2 regions of the Heyndrickxia vini genome follow, and region 1 is predicted to be linked to the other one. Evidence: riboswitches for the same ligand, from Rfam matches in the RefSeq annotation. Region 1 holds a riboswitch; the other holds the start of a gene.

Region 1 (3,423 bases):
GAAGAAAATAAGCCTTCAGTTCATTTTCTCCATCAATCGTGACGATATATTTATTCAATTCTGTTTCTTTAATTAATCCCTTAGTATTTAGATCTTGTACAAAACGATCAAATGTACTTCTTTGTAAAGGTGGGTACATTTGAAAAAATGGTCCGATTTTAAATAAATGAGCATCTTGGATTGTTTGAGAAGACTTTTTGCCTTTTAACAAATGGAAAATTGAAAAAACCGTTCGGGAGCCATTTAATTTTTTTAACATCAATAATATTAAGGCATGTAAAAACGTCATTTGTTTTTACCCCTTTGTCTTTTTATGTCTAATTTTATCATGAAAGTGCTGTTTATTGTTAGTATTATTCCTTTCAAATAAAGTCGTATAAATAAACTAAAAACTTTATTTTAATCCTTATCTATTGAAAAGTTCTTTGATGAGTTTTATTATAATGAAGGAAGTAATGGTCATTTTACGTTGATATTACAAGGTAAATGAATGATATAGATATTAGGAGGTCACATACATGCCAAAATATACAATTGTTGATCAAGATACATGTATTGCTTGCGGTGCTTGTGGAGCGGCAGCACCAGATATTTACGATTATGACGATGAAGGAATCGCTTATGTCATTTTAGACGAAAATAAAGGTGTTATAGAAATTCCTGATATTTTAGAAGATGATATGATCGACGCTTTTGAAGGTTGTCCTACTGATTCAATAAAAGTAGCAGACGAGCCTTTTGATGGTGACCCTTTAAAATTCGAAGACTAAAAAGCAAGTGCATTTAATGCACTTGCTTTTTTTTATATATTATTAATCTGCGCTTGTTTATTAATCCACTTTTGCATTTTTGTAAATAAAACCATAAATATTACTGTTACTAATGCACCTTTTATAAGATTAAATGGCAAGATACCAGCTACGATATAATCTTTAACATTTCCAACATCAAAATGCATTAATGCTAAGTATGCGGGAAGAATGGCAATGTAATTTAGTACACTCATCAATACAGCCATAATAATCGTTCCAATAATTAGTGCGAATGTCATTCCCATTTTTGTTTTCATACGATTATAAACAAAATAAGTTGGAAGTACGAATAGTAGTCCAGCAATAAGATTTGCTACATTTCCTATTGGAAGTCCTACATCACTAATATGTGTTAAGTAATCCAATAGATTTTTTATTATTTCAACTATTATCGCTCCGATAGGGCCAAAAATTAGCGCAGCGATTAGTGCTGGTATATCGCTAAAATCGACTGTCAGATATGAATAGACTGGCAGTACAGGAAACTTAATGAACATTAGAACATATGCCACACTGCTTAACATGGCGAGACCAACAAATGCTTTTAAACTCAATTTTTTCAAATCTCTCTCTCCTTTTGAGATTCATCTCATGTCAGAAGAAAGTTACCTTATGCATACAATAAATAAACCCCCAAGGAAATTACCTTGAGGGAGAATTAATGGCATGCACAAATAAATATTCAAAAGTGCATTTTTGAATAGGTTCAAACATAAATTTGAACATAACTATCCAAAGCCTGCATTTTTTGAATACCGGCACCTCCATCTTCTCCCATCCAGACTGTACTGTCGGCTTTGGAATCTCACCAAATCCTGCCTAAAATTTCTAGGCTCGCGGGCTAAAAAGCATAGTTAAAATAGCTTCATTACCGCCGGTCGGGAATTTCACCCTGCCCCGAAGACGAATCATATTATTTTTACATATAAATTATATCTTAAATAAAATATTTTGTGAAGCCATTTGTTTGATTTCAAAGTTTTATATTCTTCTCTTACCGTTATTTATTTGCTTTTATTATTATTTTTTGTTTTGGTTGGATGAGGTTTACATCTTCTAAATCATTCCATGACTGTAATTGTTGGATTGAAACATGATAAGATCGGGAAATTTTACTTAATGTATCACCGGTCTTGACTACGTATATTTCTTTCTTCTCCACCTTATCCTTAGCGATTTGTTTTTCATATTTCAGGTGCGATAGTTGTTTAGGTATTTCCATGTTATCCTCAATAATTCGCTTTGCAGTAATATGTACCTTTTTTTTGCTTTCTGTTAATTTTCCCGATACATCTACAACTCCATAAGGATCATGATTTAAAGAAAAGACATATTGACCAATTTCCCCTTTACCAAAAACGACAAAAGGATCAATTGCATTTTCTTTTTGTATTTTCCATTTACCTTTATGCACTTCAAAGTGGAGATGTATTCCTGTTGATTGCCCAGTATTACCCATTAGCCCAATGACATTTCCTTTTTTCACCTTCTGACCTTCGTTAACAGTTCGTTTATTCAAATGCGCATAAACTGTCTCATATCCATTATTATGGTGAATGAAAATAACATTCCCGTATGAACTTGAATAATAAGATCGCACTACTACGCCATCTGCAGCTGCATAAACATCTGATTTAAATTCTCCTGCAATATCTAATCCTTTATGTATACCTCCACGCGAATCAAATACATCGGATATTTCACCTTTTGCTGGGAATATCCATTCATTTGTTGCTTTATTTATACTATTTTCAGCCGCTTGGGCTCTACCACCTATTAAAATTAAACCTACAAAAAATCCCATTAAAGCTACTATTAGTATTCTTTTTAAATAGTCGAGCATATTTTTCCTCCTCAGATAAAAACTCTTGCTAAAACTAATATGACTGCTTGTTTTTTTTTAGAACAAAGCCCATTTTTTGAAATCAAAACGTAATCGAATTGAAATAAGCTTAGAATAAAATGCCAATATTTAGTTTGCTAGAGCAAAACTTATTTTATGCTATTTAGGAAATTTTATACAAACACACACACAAAAAAAAAAAAAAAAAAAAAAAGCGCAATAAATTTGCGCTTTTCCACTCATTTAAACGAAAAATGTTTCTCATGAAACAAGATTTCTCGTCAGCATTCTTCATGTTTTTTAGGAATAAAGAAGGAAAATGTCGTCCCTTGTCCAACATTACTTTTTACAGATATTTTTCCATCATGTGCTTCAACAATATTTTTCGCAATTGCTAATCCTAATCCAGTGCCGGATTTGCCTCTCGTTCTTGCTTTATCTGCTTTATAAAATCGTTCAAAAACGAATGGAAGATCCTCTTCGGGAATCCCAGACCCATTATCTTCCACCATTATTTCAATTCCGCTAATATGATCCTCTAATTTGACTTTTACATATCCATTAACTGATGTATGACGAATTGCATTATCGATAAGATTTGTTAAAACCTGTTCAATTCTATCTGGATCCAAACATATTGACTCAGTAGTTGAATTCAATTCACAAGATAAATTTACGTGTTTCTCTCTTGCCAACCCGTAAAATTTATTCGTCACTCTTTCAATAAATGGATGAATCTGGACTTCATCTCTAAATAGTGAAATATGG
Region 2 (3,423 bases), 1.3 Mb from region 1:
CGAAATGGCCACCAAATCTTCCTTGCGGGGACATTGCTCGTTCAAGATTCACTGTTGATCCATTCTTTAGTTCTCTTAAACTTGTAGATTTAATGGTTTCAGGCATGACATCTAAATGAAATTCATCGTTTGAAAAGGAGGTAACCGTCAAGCATACCCCGTTAACGGAAATACTATCTCCATTGTGCATATCCTTCATTATTTTGTTAGCATGTATTGTTAATTCGACTGCTTGAGACGATTGTTTGATATTTTTCACACGACCAATTTCTTCGATAATTCCTGTAAACATATTCATTCACCACCTTTACACGGGAGTTGCCGTAATTCGAATATCTTTTCCAATCATTTTCACTTCGGTAATATCAACATTCGCGGCATCCTCTATTTCTGTGATTCCTTCACCGCTAAACGAAGTAGGAGCCGTTTTCCCTCCGATTAGTTTTGGTGCAATATAAGTTATCAATTGTTGAAATGCCCTTTCCTTTAAAAAGCTCCCATGTACTTCTGCCCCACCTTCGACGAAAATGGAGCATATTCCTTTTTCTGCTAAGATTTTTAGCATAGGTTTTATTTCTATCGTTTCTGTTTGCATATTAATGATTCGAACGCCTTTGTATTGATATGCAACCATTCGTTTCTCATCAACATGCATTCCCGTAATAATCCATGTTTCCGCATGCTGTTGATCGATTACTTTTGAATCGATAGGGGTTCGAAGGTGTGTATCAAGGATGATTCTTATAGGATTTTTCCCGCCACCTTCTAGTCTTGTTGTTAAACTCGGATTATCTTTAATAATCGTATTTACCCCTACTAGAATTGCATCGTGAATATGGCGAAAATAGTGGACATCCTCCCTTGCCTCCTGGCTTGTAATCCATTTACTACTCCCAGTTTTTGTTGCGGTTTTTCCATCTAAACTTGCTGCTGACTTCAATGTGACAAAAGGCAAACCTGTTCGGATGAAATGAAAGAATACTTGATTCAGTTGGATGGCTTCTTTTTCGAGTAAACCGACCTCTACATTTATACCAGCCGCTTTCATCGTTTCGATCCCTTTTCCGGCAACTTTCGGATTAGGATCTGTTGTAGCAATCACTACTCTTTTTATCCCCGATTCAATCAATAGCTTCGAACACGGAGGGGTTTTTCCAAAATGGCTGCAAGGTTCAAGGGTGACATACATCGTTGCGTCTTTTGTTCTCCCTTTAGCCATTTGAATAGCATGTACTTCTGCATGTGAATCCCCTGCTTTGACATGTGCCCCTATCCCGACTACTTGGTTGTTTTTTACAATCACAGCCCCGACTGTTGGATTAGGAGTGGTTTGACCTTTCGTACTTTTTGCAATATCAATGGCAAGCTGCATGTAGTATTGGTCATTCATTTTTCAAACTCCTTATCTTAATAAGAAAATAAAAAACCCCTAAAGAATGAATTTCTTCAGGGGTTACGTGTTTTTGGGTATAGGAAATAAAGGTGAAGAATAGACTCTTCCCTTTCCAAATTTATGTATAGTTAAAAAAGGTATGATATTGATCAAACCATTTTTTTACACATCAACAAAGAAAGGTAGAGAATTCCTCTTACCAATACTTTTTATTTTTTCCTTCTCCCATCCAGACTTTAACTGTCGGCTCTGGAGTTTCACCAGATCCACCGTTTAACAATTGTTAACCGGGTCACGGACTAAGAAGCATTGCAGCTTCATCACCGCCGGTAGGGAATTTCACCCTGCCCCGAAGGATAGTATTTATTTTAGTGACAATTATACAGAAAAAAAATAAATAAGCAAATAGAAGAATTTTTATTTTTTGAACATGTCGATGACGCTAGCGATATTTTCCGAACAATTTTTCAGATATTCATAAGCATTTGTCATGGCATCTTCGAGGGATGTAGCACCTGGGACAATTGAAAATAAGGCGTCGATTCCTTCTTCTCTTACTCTCCCATTTTTGTCTTCAATATATCCCGCGATTCCAATTACTGGAATCCCCTTCTTTTTTGCTAGTTTTGCAACCCCGATTGGTGTCTTGCCAAAGATGGTTTGTCCATCTATTTTCCCTTCGCCAGTAATGACGAGTTCCGCCCCTTCGAGATGGGTTTCTAGTTTCAATGTTTGAGTGATAATATCGATTCCCCGTTTTAATTCGGCATTGAAAAAGGCTAACATGCCGGCTCCCATTCCCCCTGCCGCACCTGCTCCCGGAACACTGTCAACGTTTTTATGCAGTTCTTTTTTTATGATGTCTGCAAAATGCGTTAAGCTTTTGTCCAAACGTGTGACCATCTCTTGTGTTGCACCTTTTTGTGGTCCAAAAATAGCAGATGCGCCGTTTGCTCCGGTTAATGGGTTGTCCACATCACATGCTACAATAAATTGGATATTTGATAATCGTGGATCCATTTGCGAAATATCAATTGTTTTTAAATCTGAGAGGGCACCGCCGCCAAAACTAATTTGTTCCTTTTGATTATTGAGAAGTTTTGCGCCAAGTGCTTGCGCCATCCCTGTTCCCCCATCATTTGTTGCACTTCCCCCTAGACCAATAATAATTTTTTTTACACCGTAATCCAGTGCTCTTAAAATAAGTTCGCCTGTTCCATAGGTTGTTGTTAAAAGTGGATTGCGTTTGTCTAAAGGAACATGATGAAGGCCCGAAGCGGCTGCCATTTCGATTACTGCAGTTTTTCCATCGCCTAGAAGACCGAAAAATCCTTGAACAGGTAACCCAAGCGGACCAGTAACCGTCTTTTCAATAATTTTTCCTTCTGTCGCATCAACGAGCGATTGAACCGTTCCCTCTCCTCCATCTGCCATTGGAAGTTTAATATATTCGGCATCCGGTATGACAGCAGAAAATCCTTCTTCAATTGCATTTGCTGCTTCTAAAGCGGTTAAACTCTCTTTAAATGAATCTGGTGCAATGACAATTTTCAATTTGGTCACTCCGATTTATTTTTTGTAAAATCTATAAATAACTTTATTTTCCTTTTTCTCATATGCATTTGGTGTGAACAATTTTAGTGTACATCAATTAGAACTACAGTGGAAATTTTCTATTTAACAATATGAAAATGGTAATTCTTTTATCTATGAAGTACTTCTTCCTTTAATTTTGTTGATCATGTTCCTCTTGAACGCTTTATGAAGCACTTCTTCTTTTAATTCTCCCGATCATGTGCCTTATAAACACTTTATGAAGCACTTCTTTCTTTAATTTTGTTGATCATGTTTCGCTTGAACGCTCTATGAAGCACTTCTTCTTTTAATTCTGACGTTCATGTGCCTCATAAACACTTTATGAAGCATTTCTTCTTTTAATTTTGTTGATCATGTTTCTCTTGAACTCTCTATGAAACACTTCTTCTTTTAATTCTGCTAATCATCTGCCTCATAAACACTTTATGATGCAC

Evidence for each region. Region 1 has a riboswitch for FMN ahead of I5776_RS08945 (ECF transporter S component). Riboswitches for the same ligand answer to the same signal wherever they lie in the genome.
Region 2: linked by a shared signal. The riboswitch ahead of ribD (bifunctional diaminohydroxyphosphoribosylaminopyrimidine deaminase/5-amino-6-(5-phosphoribosylamino)uracil reductase RibD) and the one ahead of I5776_RS08945 (ECF transporter S component) in region 1 are both predicted to bind FMN.

What each region holds. Positions count from the first base shown of each region.
Region 1 is NZ_CP065425.1:1,790,552-1,793,974, reverse strand. Features, by position in the region: gene I5776_RS08955 (YpbB family protein) at 1-289, opposite strand, end outside; gene I5776_RS08950 (ferredoxin) at 519-770, shown strand; gene I5776_RS08945 (ECF transporter S component) at 803-1,375, opposite strand; FMN riboswitch at 1,575-1,721, opposite strand; gene I5776_RS08940 (peptidoglycan DD-metalloendopeptidase family protein) at 1,813-2,655, opposite strand; gene I5776_RS08935 (ATP-binding protein) at 2,937-3,423, opposite strand, start outside.
Region 2 is NZ_CP065425.1:3,052,338-3,055,760, forward strand. Features, by position in the region: gene ribE (riboflavin synthase) at 1-292, opposite strand, end outside; gene ribD (bifunctional diaminohydroxyphosphoribosylaminopyrimidine deaminase/5-amino-6-(5-phosphoribosylamino)uracil reductase RibD) at 308-1,390, opposite strand; FMN riboswitch at 1,607-1,754, opposite strand; gene I5776_RS15310 (glycerate kinase) at 1,811-2,947, opposite strand.